Regions from separate parts of the Streptomyces sp. NPDC096048 genome, predicted to be linked through region 1. Evidence: riboswitches for the same ligand, from Rfam matches in the RefSeq annotation. Region 1 holds a riboswitch; each other region holds the start of a gene.
The links. A riboswitch is a leader RNA that binds a small molecule or an ion and turns the genes downstream of it on or off. The one in region 1 is predicted to bind thiamine pyrophosphate.

Region 1 (4,758 bases):
CGACGCGCTGGCCCGCTGGCGGGATGCGATCGGTGTCCCCGTGTACTACGCCATGTACCGCGACGGCGAGATCGAGATCATGTGCGTCTCCGACACTCCGGGCAATCCGGCGGTCGAGGAGTGGGCGGACTTCCGCGAGACCGGGCACGCGCACGCGATCGGACAGTGCCTGCTGTCCCAGCTGGACGAGGACGCCCGCCGCGACCACCTGGACCGCTACCCCGTGCAGCCCGTCACGCCGTACACGGTGCGTGATGGCAATGCCCTGCAGAGACGGCTGGAACGCATACGGCGGATGACGCCGGTGACCGAGCGCCAGGAGTACGCCCTGGGGACGGTCTGCGCGGCTATTCCGATCACCGTGGGCACCACGGCCGCGACGATGGCCATCTCCTTGCCCCTCCATCAGGCCGACCGGCTGCTGCCCGCGGCGGAGCGTTTGCAGGACGAGGTGGGGCGACTTCTGGGGTCGCTGGCGATCTCTATCAGTATCTGAAAACTCACTCCTTGTGATCTGGTGTGTACGTTAAGCAAGATGCCATCAGTGTTAGAGGTTTGATTCCCGGCCAGTCGACGGCGAATGACGGGGTAGGCGATGGGCGAGTCCGTACAGGCAGAGGTCATGATGAGCTTTCTCGTGTCCGAGGAGCTCTCTTTCCGTATTCCGGTGGAGCTGCGCTACGAGACCTGTGATCCCTATGCCGTGCGACTGACTTTCCATCTGCCCGGAGATGCGCCGGTGACCTGGGCTTTCGGCCGGGAGTTGCTGGTCGACGGGGTGGGCCGACCGTGCGGTGACGGTGACGTTCGCATCGCCCCCGTCGATCCCGAGCCGCTGGCCGAGGTGCTGATCAGGCTTCAGGTCGGCAGCGACCAGGCGCTGTTCCGTTCGTCGGCGGCGCCGCTGGTGGCGTTCCTCGACCGCACCGACAAGCTGGTGCCGCTGGGGCAGGAGGGGGCACTCGCCGACTTCGACGCCCACCTCGACGAGGCCTTGGACCGCATCCTGGCGGAAGAACAGAGCGCGGGCTGAACCGTTTTGGCAGTTCTTCGACGGTGGCGTAACGCTTCGCCGCGATCGGCTGCCGGCGGGGCGCCGACTGGTCAGCGCTTACGCCGACGGCCCCGCCCGCGTACGGGAGCCGGGGCGGCGCCCGGCGTCGCGCCGCCGCCCGGCGCCGCCCCGGCGGCCTGTGCCGCCGGGGGGCCGGCCGATCGGTCGGCCGATACGACGAGGGCCGCGAGGGCCGTGGTGACCGGAACGGACGCCACCAGGCCGATCGAGCCGACCAGCGTGCGCACGATCTCCTCCGCCACCAACTCGCTGTTGGCGACCGTCCCCACCCCGCTCTGCGCGATCGAGAACAGCAGCAGCAGGGGCAGGGCGGCGCCCGCGTAGGCGAGGACGAGCGTGTTGACGACCGAGGCGATGTGGTCCCGCCCGATCCGGATGCCCGCTCGGTACAGTCCCCGCCAGCCCATCGTCGGATTGGCCTCGTGCAGTTCCCAGACCGCCGAGGTCTGGGTGACCGTCACGTCGTCGAGCACGCCGAGCGAACCGATGATGACTCCGGCGAGCAGCAGGCCGCTCATGTCGATCGTCGGATACAGGCCGTGGATGAGGCCGGTGTTGTCGTCCGTGTTGCCGGTGAGCGCGGCCCAGTCGATGAACAGCGATCCGAGCACACCGATCAGCAGCAACGAGATCAGGGTGCCGAGCACCGCGACGGACGTGCGGGCCGACAGGCCGTGGCACAGGTACAGCGCGATCAGCATGATGGCGCTGGCCCCGACCACCGCCACGGCCAGCGGGTTCGACCCTTGCAGGATCGCGGGCAGGATGAAGAAGTTCAGCAGCAGGAAGCTGATGGCCAGCGAGACCAGGGCCATGAGACCCCGCAGCCGTCCGACGACCACGACGGCGAGCGCGAAGATGCCGGCGAGCAGGGCCAGCGGCAGTCCGCGGTTGATGTCGGTCACCGAGTACTGCAGGTCCTTCGGCGCGGAGGGCTCGTAGGCGACCACCACCTTCTGGCCCTCGTGCAGCTGCCGTGACTGGTCCGGCTGGACGATCTCGGTGAACGTACGGCCCTTGTCCTTGCCGGTGTCGACACGGATCGTCGCCCGCTTGCACTCGCCCTGCGCCTGCTGCACCGCGGAGGAGCCCTCGGCGGTGGAGGTGTCGCCGGTCGGGGGGACGCCCGAGGCGTTGACGGACTGACAGCTCAGCTCGACCACCTTGGTGACGGTGGCGTCCTGCGTCTGCCGGTCGAAGCCGACCCCGGTGCGTTCATGCGGCGGCGCACCGCCGGGCCACAGCAGCGCGAGTCCGACCAGCACCGCCGCGGCGAACGGGATGAGGACCGCGGCGATGACCTTCCGCAGGTGGCGGGAGACGGGCGCGGCCGGACCGTGGCTGTGGGAGTGCCCGTGCCCACCGTGCCCGCCGTGCCCAACGTGCCCGCCGTGCCCACCGTGCCCGCCGGGGCCGCTGTGCCCACCGGAACCGCCGTGCCCGCCGTGCCCACCGGAACCGCCGGGGCCGTCACCCGCCCCGGGGCCGCCGCCCGTGTCATGTCTGCCGCCGCCCGCGCCGTGAGCGCTGGAAGGAGCGGGGCCGGCCGCGCGGCCGGTGCCTTCCTCGGAGCCCGGTCCGCGGCGGGGTTCGTGCGGTGGAAACGGGGGATGCTGCGGTGTGGTCACCGACCGATCATCGCAAGAACGAGGGGGGCCCTCTGTTCACCGCGCCCGAATTGGCGCTAGCGTGGAGGCACCTTTGTACACGCGGGAGCTCGGAGCACCGGGCTGAGAGGGCGCTGACCTCCGTCCCAGCGATGTTTCACGGGAAACGTCACCGAATCCGAGTGACGTATCCCACGAAGCGTCGACAGACGGAAGCCGCTGCGTCGACCGCCGAACCTGTTACCGGGTAATGCCGGCGTAGGGAGTAGGTCTCATGACCATCAAGGACGCACGCACGCCTGCCTCCACGCAGAACTCCGCCCAGGAGGAGACCACGGAGGCCGGGAAGTCCATCGGCTGGCACAAGGCGTACGTCGAGGGTTCGCGCCCCGACCTGCGGGTGCCGGTCCGTCAGGTGCACCTCACCAACGGGCAGTCGGTCACGCTGTACGACACTTCGGGCCCGTACACCGATCCGCTCGTCGACACGGATGTCCGCAGGGGACTGTCGCCGCTGCGGGAGAACTGGATCATCGCCCGCGGCGACACCGAGGAGTACGCGGGCCGTCCCGTCCGTCCAGAGGACGACGGAATCAAGCACACCTCTCCGCGCGGCGGACTGCGCAACCTCGACGCAGTCTTTCCCGGACGGCCGCGCCAGCCGCGCCGGGGGAGGGACGGCAGCGCGGTGACGCAGCTCGCGTACGCACGCCGGGGCGAGATCACGCCGGAGATGGAGTACGTGGCCGTCCGGGAGAACGTCTCGCCGGAAGTGGTCCGCGAGGAGATCGCGGCGGGCCGTGCCGTGCTGCCCGCCAACGTCAACCACCCGGAGATCGAGCCGATGATCATCGGCAAGCGGTTCCTGGTGAAGGTCAACGCCAACATCGGCAACTCGGCGGTGACGTCCTCCATCGAGGAGGAGGTCGACAAGATGACCTGGGCGACCCGGTGGGGCGCCGACACGGTCATGGACCTGTCCACCGGACGCAACATCCACACCACCCGCGAGTGGGTGCTGCGCAACTCCCCCGTCCCCATCGGCACCGTGCCGCTCTACCAGGCCCTGGAGAAGGTCGACGGACGTGCCGAGGAACTGACCTGGGAGATCTACAAGGACACCGTCATCGAGCAGGCCGAGCAGGGCGTGGACTACATGACGGTCCACGCGGGCGTGCGCCTGGCGTACGTACCGCTGACCGCGAACCGCAAGACGGGCATCGTCTCGCGCGGCGGCTCGATCATGGCGGCGTGGTGCCTGGCACACCACAGGGAGTCGTTCCTGTACGAGAACTTCGAGGAGCTCTGCGAGATCCTCGCCGCCTACGACGTCACGTACTCCCTCGGCGACGGCCTGCGCCCGGGCTCCATCGCGGACGCCAACGACGAGGCGCAGTTCGCGGAGTTGCGCACGCTCGGGGAACTCAACTCGATCGCCAAGCGTTTCAACGTACAGACCATGATCGAGGGACCGGGCCATGTCCCGATGCACAAGATCAAGGAGAACATCGACCTTCAGCAGGAGATCTGCGATGAAGCCCCGTTCTATACGCTCGGCCCGCTGACGACGGACGTCGCGCCGGCGTACGACCACATCACCTCCGGTATCGGTGCCGCGATGATCGCCTGGTGGGGCACGGCCATGCTCTGCTACGTCACGCCCAAGGAGCACCTGGGCCTGCCCAACCGTGACGACGTCAAGACCGGCGTCATCACCTACAAGATCGCCGCCCATGCCGCCGACCTCGCCAAGGGCCACCCAGGTGCGCAGGAGTGGGACGACGCGCTGTCGGACGCCCGTTTCGAGTTCCGGTGGGAGGACCAGTTCAACCTGGCCCTCGACCCGGACACGGCACGGGAGTTCCACGACGAGACACTGCCGGCCGAGCCCGCCAAGACGGCCCACTTCTGCTCGATGTGCGGTCCGAAGTTCTGTTCGATGAAGATCTCGCAGGACATCCGACGGGAGCACGGAGGCAGCAAGACCGAGATCGAGGAGGGCATGGCCCAGAAGTCCAGGGAGTTCGCGGCCCAGGGAAACAGGGTCTACCTGCCGTTGGCCGACTGAGTCCCTGC
Region 2 (4,758 bases), on a different contig from region 1:
TCGGTCCGCAGCCGCTCCAGCACCACCAGGGCCACGGCGCACACCAGCATCAGAATCGTCGAAAGAGCCATCGCCTGGCCGTAGTTCATGTCCCCGGGGCGCCCCAGCAGCCGCGCCACGGCCACCGGCAGCGTCGGGTTGTCGGGCCGCGCGATGAACACGGTCGCCCCGAACTCCCCGAGCGACACCGCGAAGGCGAATCCGGCCGCGACCAGCAGCGCCCGCCGCACCATCGGCAGGTCGACCTCGCGCCACACCCGCCACGGCGACGCCCCGAGCACCGCCGCCGCCTCCCGCAGCCGTACGTCCACCGCCCGCAGCACCGGCAGCATGGTCCGTACGACGAAGGGGACACCGACCAGCGCCTGCGCGAGCGGCACGAGGATCCAGGAGGAGCGCAGGTCCAGCGGGGGTTCGTCCAGCGCGATCAGGAACCCGAAGCCGACCGTCACGGCGGACACCCCGAGCGGCAGCATCAGCAGCGCGTCGAAGCCGCGTACGAAGCGGCCCGCGTCACGGCGGGTGAGCGCGGCGGCGGCCAGCGCGCCGATCACCACGGCGATGGCGGTGGCGACGACGGCGTACTGGAGGCTGTTGCCGATGGCCTCGATCGGCGGGACGAGGAAGGTGCCGCCGTCCTCCCGGGTCAGCGCCCGGTAGTAGCCGAACCCGGGCGCGCCGAGCGACCGCTCGACCAGCACGGCGAGCGGCAGCACCAGCAGCACGGCGACGGTGACCAGGACCCCGGCCAGCAGCGCCCACTGCCCGGTCCCGCGCGGCCGGCGCGCGGTCGTGGCCGCGTCCACCAGCCGCAGGGCGCTCTCCCGCCGCCGTACCGTCCAGGCGTGCACGGCGAGGATGGCGGCCACCGCGGCGAACTGGATCAGCGTCAGCACGGCGGCCGTGGACAGGTCGAAGATCTGGGAGGTCTGCCGGTAGATCTCCACCTCCAGCGTGGAGAAGGCGGGTCCGCCGAGGATCTGGACGACGCCGAAGGAGGTGAAGGTGAACAGGAACACCATCAGCGCGGCGGCGGCCACGGCGGGCGCGAGCGCGGGCAGTGTCACCTGCCGCCAGGCTTTCGGCCGCGAGGCGCCGAGCATCCGCGCGGCCTCCTCCTGCCGCGGGTCGAGCTGCGACCAGAGGCCGCCGACGGTGCGTACGACGACGGCGTAGTTGAAGAAGACGTGCGCGAGCAGGATCGCCCACACGGTGGTGTCCAGCCGTACGCCCCACAGCTCGTCGAGCAGCCCGCCGCGCCCCACCAACGCCAGGAAAGCGGTACCGACGACGACCGTCGGCAGCACGAAGGGCACGGTCACCACCGCCCGCAGCACCTGCTTGCCGGGAAAGTCGAACCGGGCGAAGACGTACGCGCCGGGCAGTGCGAGGAGCAGGGTGAGCGCGGTGGAGGCCAGCGCCTGCCAGGTGGTGAACCACAGCACGTGCCGCACGTCGGACTGGGCGAGCACGTCCCCGATCCGCCCGAACCGCCAGGATCCGTCGATCTCCAGTCCGCGCGCGACGATCGCGGCGACCGGGTAGGCGAAGAACACCGCGAAGAACGCGACGGGCCCGGCCATCAGGGCCAGCCGCGCCGCGCTCCCACGCCGGGTCCGGGCCCTGCCTACTTCAGTACGAGTGAGGTCCACGACTTGACCCACTGGTCGCGATGGTCGGCGATCTTCGCCGGGTCCATGGTCTCCGGGTCCTCGGCCTGCGGCCCGAACTTCCGGAACGCCTCGGGAATCCGCGCGCCCTCCCGCACCGGGTAGACGAACATGTTCAGCGGCAGGTCCTCCTGGAACTCCCTGCCGATGAGGAAGTCGAGGAGTGCCTTGCCGCCCTCGGGGTTCCCCGCGTTGCTCAGCAGACCCGCGTACTCGACCTGACGGAAGCAGGTGCCGGTGGCGACGCCCGTCGGCGCGGTGGTCGGCTGCGGGTCGGCGTAGATGACCTCGGCGGGCGGGGACGAGGCGTAGGAGACGACGAGCGGGCGGTCGCCCTTGGCCTCCTTGCCGCCGGCCGAGCCGGAGAACTCCTCGTTGTACGCCTGCTCCCAGCTGCCGACGACCTTGACGCCGTTCGCCTTCAGCTTCTTCCAGTAGTCCTCCCAGCCCCGGTCGCCGTAGTGGGCGGCGGTGCCGAGCAGGAAGCCGAGGCCGGGCGAGGAGCTGCCCGCGTTCTCGGTGACGAGCAGGTCCTTGTACTCGGGCTTGACCAGGTCGTCGAAGGAGTCCGGCGGGGTCAGCTCGCGCTTGCTGAAGTACGCCTTGTCGTAGTTGACGCAGACGTCGCCGGTGGTGACGGGCGTGACCCGGTGCTGGTCCTGGTCGGCCCGGTACTCGGGGAGGACCAGGTCGGAGCCCTTCGCCTCGTACGGCTGGAACAGCCCGTTGTCGAGCGCGCGGGACAGCAGCGTGTTGTCGACGCCGAAGAGGACGTCGCCCTGGGGGTTGTCCTTGGTGAGGATGGCCTTGTTGACGGCCTGCCCGGCGTCGCCGTCCTCCAGCACCCGGACCTTGTAGCCGGACTTCTTCTCGAACGCGGCGATGACGTCCTTCGACGCGGCCCACGAGTCGTGGCTGACGAGGGTCACGGTCTTGGACCCGCCGGAGCCCTGACCGTCGCCGTCGGACGACGATCCGCAGGCGGCCAGGCCGCCGACCATGCCGAGCGCTACGGCCACGACGCCGGCCTTCTTGGTGATGCTCACTGAATTCCTCCTGGGTGACCAGGAGAAGACGCGGCCCCGCCCGGAACCCCTGGCGAGGGTCCCGGGCAGGGCGCAACAGCTCGAGTGGTGACCGATCTCCCTACCCAGAATGACCTGGGCCAGGTTCGGAGGGTCTGCGGCCGGTGCCGCACTCTCAGCGCTGTGGCGCTCCCCTGTCGGAATATGAAGATGTAGTTCCGTATGACATATCACGTATGACGTATGCGACTGTCGTACGACGATGTGCTGACGTCGGTCAGGTTACCGCTCGCTCGCGGCGAGCTGACCACACGCCCCGTCGATCTCCTGCCCACGGGTGTCCCGGATCGTCACCGGCACACCATGCGCCGCGATCGCCGCCACGAACGCCTTCTCGTCCTCGGGCCGCGACGCGGTCCACTTCGAGCCGGGCGTGGGGTTGAGCGGGATGAGGTTGACGTGCACGGGCCGGCCCTTGAGCAGCCGCCCGAGCCGGTCGCCGCGCCATGCCTGGTCGTTGATGTCCCGGATCAGCGCGTACTCGATCGACAGCCGCCGGCCCGACCGCTCCGCGTACTCGAACCCGGCGTCCAGCACCTCGCGCACCTTCCAGCGCGTGTTGACGGGGACGAGGGTGTCGCGCAGCTCGTCGTCGGGGGCGTGCAGCGAGATGGCGAGGCGGCATTTGAAGCCCTCGTCGGCGAAGCGGTGGATCGCCGGGACGAGGCCGACCGTGGAGACCGTGATGCCGCGCTGGGAGAGGCCCAGTCCGTCGGGCTCGGGATCGGTGAGACGTCGGATGGAACCGACGACGCGGTTGTAGTTGGCGAGGGGCTCGCCCATGCCCATGAACACGATGTTGCTCAGCCGGGCCGGGCCCCCGGGGACCTCGCCGTCCCGCAGGGCGCGCATTCCGTCCACGATCTGGTGCACGATCTCGGCGGTGGACAGGTTCCGGTCCAGGCCCGCCTGTCCCGTGGCACAGAACGGGCAGTTCATGCCGCAGCCCGCCTGGGAGCTGATGCACATGGTCACCCGGTCCGGGTAGCGCATGAGGACGGACTCGACGAGCGTCCCGTCGAACAGCTTCCACAGCGTCTTACGGGTGGTGCCCTGGTCGGTCGACAGATGCCGCACGACCGACATCAGCTCGGGCAGCAGCGCCTCCCGGAGCCCCTGGCGGGACCCGGCGGGAATGTCGGTCCACTGCTCGGGATCGTGCGCGTACCGCGCGAAGTAGTGCTGCGAGAGCTGCTTCGCACGGAACGGCTTCTCGCCGATCGCGGCGACGGCCTCCTTGCGCTCGGCGGGCGTGAGGTCGGCGAGGTGCCGCGGCGGCTTCTTGGCTGCGCGGGGGGCGACGAATGTGAGTTCTCCGGGCTTAGGCATGACTCGACCAGTGTCGCAGATCGACTCGGGTGGCCCGGGCCGTCGGGGTGCGGGGAGGCCGTTGGTGGTGGTCGGCGGATTTCGCACCACCACATCGACGCTTGACCTGAACCAAACTTGAGCTTTTAGGCTCCGGTCCAAGCCGCGGAAACCGATCAGCGGTGCCTTTTCGAGGAGGTTCGCCATGAGCGAGCGCACAGCCGACTTCGAGATCCCCGACCGCTACCGCTATGCCGTGATCCCGCACATCATGGTCGACGACGCCGCCGCGGCGATCGACTTCTACCGGCGGGCGTTCGGCGCCCGTGAGAACTTCAGGATCGATGCTCCGGGCGGTGGGGTCATGCACGCCGAGATCACCATCGGGCGGTCGGTCCTGATGCTGGGCGACTCCAGCGTGGACGAGGCGGAGGCCGCATCCTTCGCCGCGCCGGCCTCGCTCGGCGGAGGCACGTCCGTCACGTTGCATGTCTTCGTGGCGGACGTCGACAGCCTGGCCGAGCGAGCGGAGGCCGCCGGCGCGGAGATCCTCCAGCCGCCGAAGGACATGTTCCACGGTGACCGCACCGTCATCCTCAAGGATCCTTCGGGCCACATGTGGGTGTTTCTGACCCACATCGAGGACGTCTCGGAGGAGGAGCTACGGCGTCGCCTGACCGCTGCCGGGTGACCGG
Region 3 (4,758 bases), on a different contig from region 1:
GGTGGCCAGGTGGTGACCGGCGTACTGGACGAAGCGGCCGAACTGCTCGGACCAGAAGTACGGCACCGGATCGTAGGCCGCCGGGGTCTCGCCGGTGGCGGCGCCGATGACGTTGGCGGCGACCGTGCGCGGGCCCTGGAGGGCGTTGTCCCAGTGGTGCACCAGCAGCCGTTGGCCGTAGCGGCCGGAGGGGAAGGACGCGCAGTCGCCGACCGCGTAGACGTCCGGCGCCGAGGTGCGCAGGAGGGCGTCGGCCAGGACGTCGCCGTGCGCGCCGAGGTCGATCCCGGAGCCGGCGAGCCAGGCGGTGGCGGGCCGGGCGCCGATGCCGACGACGACCGCGCCGGCGGGCAGCCGTGAGCCGTCGTCCAGGACGACGACGTGACCGGGCTCCCCGGGGCCGCCGGGCTCCACGCGCTCCACGCGCGCGTGTGTGCGCAGTACGGCGCCCGAGTCGGCGTACCAGCCGGTCATCGGCGCGGCGACCTCGGCGGGCAGCGCGCCGGCGAGGGGCCGGTCGGCGGCCTCCACGACGGTCACGGCGCAGCCCGCCTCGCGCGCGGCGGTGGCGAACTCGGCGCCGATCCAGCCCGCGCCGACGACCACGATGTCGTGCTGCCGGGCGAGCACCGGGCGCAGCCGTTCGGCGTCGTCGAGGGTACGCAGCAGGTGAACGCCGGGGACGCCCTCCGCTCCGGGCAGCCGGATCGGTTCGGCGCCGGTCGCGAGGACGAGGACGTCGTACGGCACGGGTCCGTCGGAGGTGTCCAGGACGTGCGCGTCGGGGCGGACGCCCAGGGCCTCGCGGCCGAGCCGCAGGGTGATGCCGAGTGCTTCGAAGTCGACGTCGAAGGCCGAGCCCTCGGCCGTGCCGAGCAGGACGGCCTTGGACAGCGGGGGACGGTCGTACGGCTGGTGCGGCTCCGCGCCGATCAGGGTCACGGTGCCGGTGAAGCCCTGCTCCCGCAGCGCGACGGCGGTCTGCACCCCCGCCATGCCCGCGCCCACCACGACCACGCGGCGCTCCGCGTCCGCTCCCCGTTCCCCGGTCTGCTCCTGCGTCTGCTCGCTCACCTGATCACCTTAGACACCGACGATCCGTCAGTCAGTGCTCGCGTTCGGTGACCTGCTCCACAACGCTCGTCCCGCTGCCCCGCCGCGACTCCCACTCCCAGGTCTCGTCCAGGCGCACCCGCCCGTCCGGCAGCTCGACGACAGTCGACACGCAGTGCCCCGACGACGTACCTCCGTCGGTCTTGAGCTGCACGTACCGGAAGTCGAGGCGGTCGCCCTCCCTGGTGCCCACCAGACGGCCGCGGACGACGTCACCGCCCGCGTACTCGGCCCATACGGCGCCGTCCTGCTCGTGGTAGGTGAACCGGGTCCGCGTACCCACCTGGCCGGGCGCCTGGTCGGCGACGGGGGCGAGAACGAGACCGTCGAGTGAACGCGCCACGGGCGGAGGCTCCCTTACAAGTGCGGTGCGCTGCGGGCTAGGGTGGCCAACGTAAAGCACTCGCGGGAGCCCGGACGCACCGGGCTGAGAGGGAGGCTGGCGGCCTCCGACCGTACGAACCTGATCCGGGTCATGCCGGCGAAGGGAGGGGCTGGACGCCCATGTCGTCACCACCGACTTCCGCTTCCGTGTCCAGATCTGCCGCGACGCACGCGACGGCCGCGACGCATGCGACGGCCGCCACGCACGCGACGGCCGCGCCGTCGCTTACGCCGGACGTCCTCGTCGTCGGCGGCGGGATCATCGGCCTGGTCACCGCCTGGCGGTCCGCGCAGCGCGGGCTCGCCACGGCCCTCGTCGACCCCGAGCCGGGTGGCGGGGCCGCCCAGGTGGCCGCCGGGATGCTGGCCGCCGTGACGGAGCTGCACTACGGCGAGCAGACACTGCTCGCGCTGAACCTCGCCTCGGCCCGCCGCTACCCGGAGTTCGCGGCCGAGCTGGCCGACCTCACGGGCCACGACCTCGGTTACCGCCGGTGCGGCACCCTCGCCGTCGCGCTGGACGCCGACGACCGGGCCCACCTGCGGGAACTGCACGCGCTGCAGCAGCGGTCGGGCCTGGAGTCCGAGTGGCTGACGGGGCGCGAGTGCCGGCGACTGGAGCCGATGCTCGCGCCGGGTGTGCGCGGGGGGCTCCGGGTGGAGGGCGACCATCAGATCGACCCGCGGCGCCTCGCCGGCGCCCTCGTGGCCGCCTGCGAACGCGCGGGCGTCGTCTTCCACCGGGCGTGGGCCGACCGGCTCACCGTCGTGCGCGGCGGCGAGCGGGCCACGGGTGTCGTCACGGCCGACGGCACCGCGCTGGGGGCCGGGCAGGTGGTGCTGGCCGGCGGCAGCCTGAGCGGACGGCTCACGGGCGTCCCGGACGACGTCCTGCCGCCGGTGCGGCCCGTGAAGGGGCAGGTGCTGCGGCTGACGATGCCGCGGACGCACGGGCCGCTGCTGAACCGGACGGTGCGCGCCGTGGTGCGCGGCAACCCCCTCTACCTGGTGCCCCGGGAGAACGGCGAGCTGGTCGTCGGTGCCACCAGCGAGGAGCTGGGCTGGGACACCACGGTCACCGCGGGCGGCGTCTACGAGCTGCTGCGCGACGCCCACGAGCTGGTCCCCGGCATCACCGAGCTGCCCCTGGCGGAGACCCGGGCGGGTCTGCGCCCCGGCTCCCCGGACAACGCCCCGCTGCTCGGCCCGACCGGGCTGGAGGGCCTGCTGCTGGCCACCGGGCACTACCGCAACGGCGTCCTGCTCACCCCGGTCACCGGCGACGCCATGGCACACGCCCTGACCACCGGGGAGCTGCCGGCCGAGGCCCGCCCCTTCACCCCCCGGCGCTTCGGCGCCGTCCCCGCACTCCCGGAAGTCTCGGAGCAGCCCGCATGAACATCTCCGTCAACGGCGAGCCGCGCCAGGTGGCGCCCGGCACGGCCCTGGACGCCCTGGTGGGCACGCTCACCGCGGCGCCGTCCGGAGTGGCCGCCGCCCTGAACGAAACCGTCGTCCCGCGCGCGCAGTGGCCCGCCACCACGCTGGCCGACGGCGACCGCGTCGAAGTCCTCACCGCCGTCCAGGGAGGCTGACCATGGCCGACGATCCCTTTGTCCTCGGCGGTACGTCCTACGGGTCCCGCCTGATCATGGGCACCGGCGGGGCGCCCAGCCTCGACGTGCTGGAGCGCGCGCTCGTGGCCTCCGGGACCGAGCTGACGACCGTCGCGATGCGGCGCGTGAACGCCTCGGTGCACGGGTCCGTGCTGTCGGTGCTGGAGAAGCTCGGCATCCGGGTGCTGCCGAACACGGCGGGCTGCTTCACCGCCGGGGAGGCGGTCCTCACCGCCCGGCTCGCGCGCGAGGCCCTCGGCACCGATCTGGTCAAGCTGGAGGTCATCGCCGACGAGCGCACCCTGCTGCCGGACCCGATCGAGACGCTGGACGCGGCCGAGACGCTGGTCGACGACGGGTTCACGGTGCTGCCGTACACCAACGACGACCCGGTCCTCGCGCGGAAGCTGGAGGATGTCGGGTGCGCGGCGATCATGCCGCTCGGCTCGCCGATCGGGTCGGGGCTGGGCATCCGCAACCCGCACAACTTCGAGCTGATCGTGGAGCACGCGCGCGTGCCGGTGATTCTGGACGCGGGGGCGGGTACGGCATCGGACGTGGCGCTGGCGATGGAGCTGGGGTGTGCGGGTGTGATGCTCGCCTCGGCGGTGACGCGGGCGCAGGAGCCGGTGCTGATGGCCGCCGCGATGCGCTCCGCGGTGGAGGCGGGGCGGTCGGCCCGGCGGGCGGGGCGAATTCCGCGGCGGCATTTCGCCGAGGCGTCGTCTCCCGCGGAGGGCTTGGCGGTGCTGGATCCGGAGCGGCCCGCTTTTCAGTAGCCCTGGGCTGTCCTGCCGTTTCCTCTCCCACTCACGTACCACCCGTTTCCGGTCGGACCAGAGGCGGGCCTCGCCCGTGGGGGTACATCGCCGTCGGCGGCCGGCCGTGCGTGCGTGGGCGTAAGAAGCGTCACAGGTGCGCTGCAGTACCGCCCCCGTTCGTCGGCGGCGACGCCGGGTGTCCGTGGTGGCTCGTAGACTCACCTGCGTGGACACGACCCTTCAGGACCCTCTCGTCGGGCAGGTGCTCGACGGCCGGTACCGCGTCGAGGCGCGGATCGCGGTCGGCGGGATGGCCACGGTCTATCGGGCCGTGGACACCCGCCTCGACCGCGTGCTCGCGCTGAAGGTGATGCACCCGACGCTCGCGACCGACGCCAGCTTCGTGGAGCGGTTCATCCGCGAGGCGAAGTCGGTGGCCCGGCTCGACCACCCCAATGTCGTACAGGTGTTCGACCAGGGGGCCGAGGGGGCGTACGTCTACCTGGCCATGGAGTACATCGCCGGCTGCACCCTGCGCGACGTGCTGCGCGAGCGCGGGGCACTGAGGCCGCGGGCCGCGCTGGACATCCTGGAGCCGGTGCTGGCCGCGCTCGGTGCCGCGCACCGGGCCGGGTTCGTGCACCGTGACATGAAGCCGGAGAACGTCCTGATAGGCGACGACGGCCGGGTCAAGGTCGCCGACTTCGGCCTGGTCCGGGCCGTGGACACGGTCACCAGCACCACCGGGTCCGTCCTCGGCACCGTCTCCTACCTGGCGCCCGAGCAGATCGAGCACGGCACCGCCGACCCGAGGGTCGACGTGTACGCCTGCGGCGTCGTCCTGTACGAGATGCTGACCGGCGGCAAGCCGCACGACGGGGACT

Region 2: another riboswitch for thiamine pyrophosphate. It lies ahead of ACIQ6R_RS30235 (thiamine ABC transporter substrate binding subunit); the one in region 1 lies ahead of thiC (phosphomethylpyrimidine synthase ThiC).
Region 3: another riboswitch for thiamine pyrophosphate. It lies ahead of thiO (glycine oxidase ThiO); the one in region 1 lies ahead of thiC (phosphomethylpyrimidine synthase ThiC).

Annotation. Positions count from the first base shown of each region.
Region 1 covers NZ_JBIWGG010000007.1:190,476-195,233, reverse strand. The annotation lists gene ACIQ6R_RS20850 (IclR family transcriptional regulator) at 1-496, shown strand, start outside; gene ACIQ6R_RS20845 (SsgA family sporulation/cell division regulator) at 596-1,033, shown strand; gene ACIQ6R_RS20840 (YibE/F family protein) at 1,105-2,703, opposite strand; TPP riboswitch at 2,775-2,964, shown strand; gene thiC (phosphomethylpyrimidine synthase ThiC) at 2,957-4,750, shown strand.
Region 2 covers NZ_JBIWGG010000012.1:64,318-69,075, forward strand. The annotation lists gene ACIQ6R_RS30230 (ABC transporter permease) at 1-1,583, opposite strand, end outside; gene ACIQ6R_RS30235 (thiamine ABC transporter substrate binding subunit) at 1,628-2,716, opposite strand; TPP riboswitch at 2,796-2,901, opposite strand; gene rlmN (23S rRNA (adenine(2503)-C(2))-methyltransferase RlmN) at 2,978-4,084, opposite strand; gene ACIQ6R_RS30245 (VOC family protein) at 4,269-4,754, shown strand.
Region 3 covers NZ_JBIWGG010000003.1:388,937-393,694, forward strand. The annotation lists gene ACIQ6R_RS09715 (NAD(P)/FAD-dependent oxidoreductase) at 1-1,074, opposite strand, end outside; gene ACIQ6R_RS09720 (hypothetical protein) at 1,106-1,456, opposite strand; TPP riboswitch at 1,509-1,620, shown strand; gene thiO (glycine oxidase ThiO) at 1,645-2,895, shown strand; gene thiS (sulfur carrier protein ThiS) at 2,892-3,092, shown strand; gene ACIQ6R_RS09735 (thiazole synthase) at 3,095-3,892, shown strand; gene pknB (Stk1 family PASTA domain-containing Ser/Thr kinase) at 4,101-4,758, shown strand, end outside.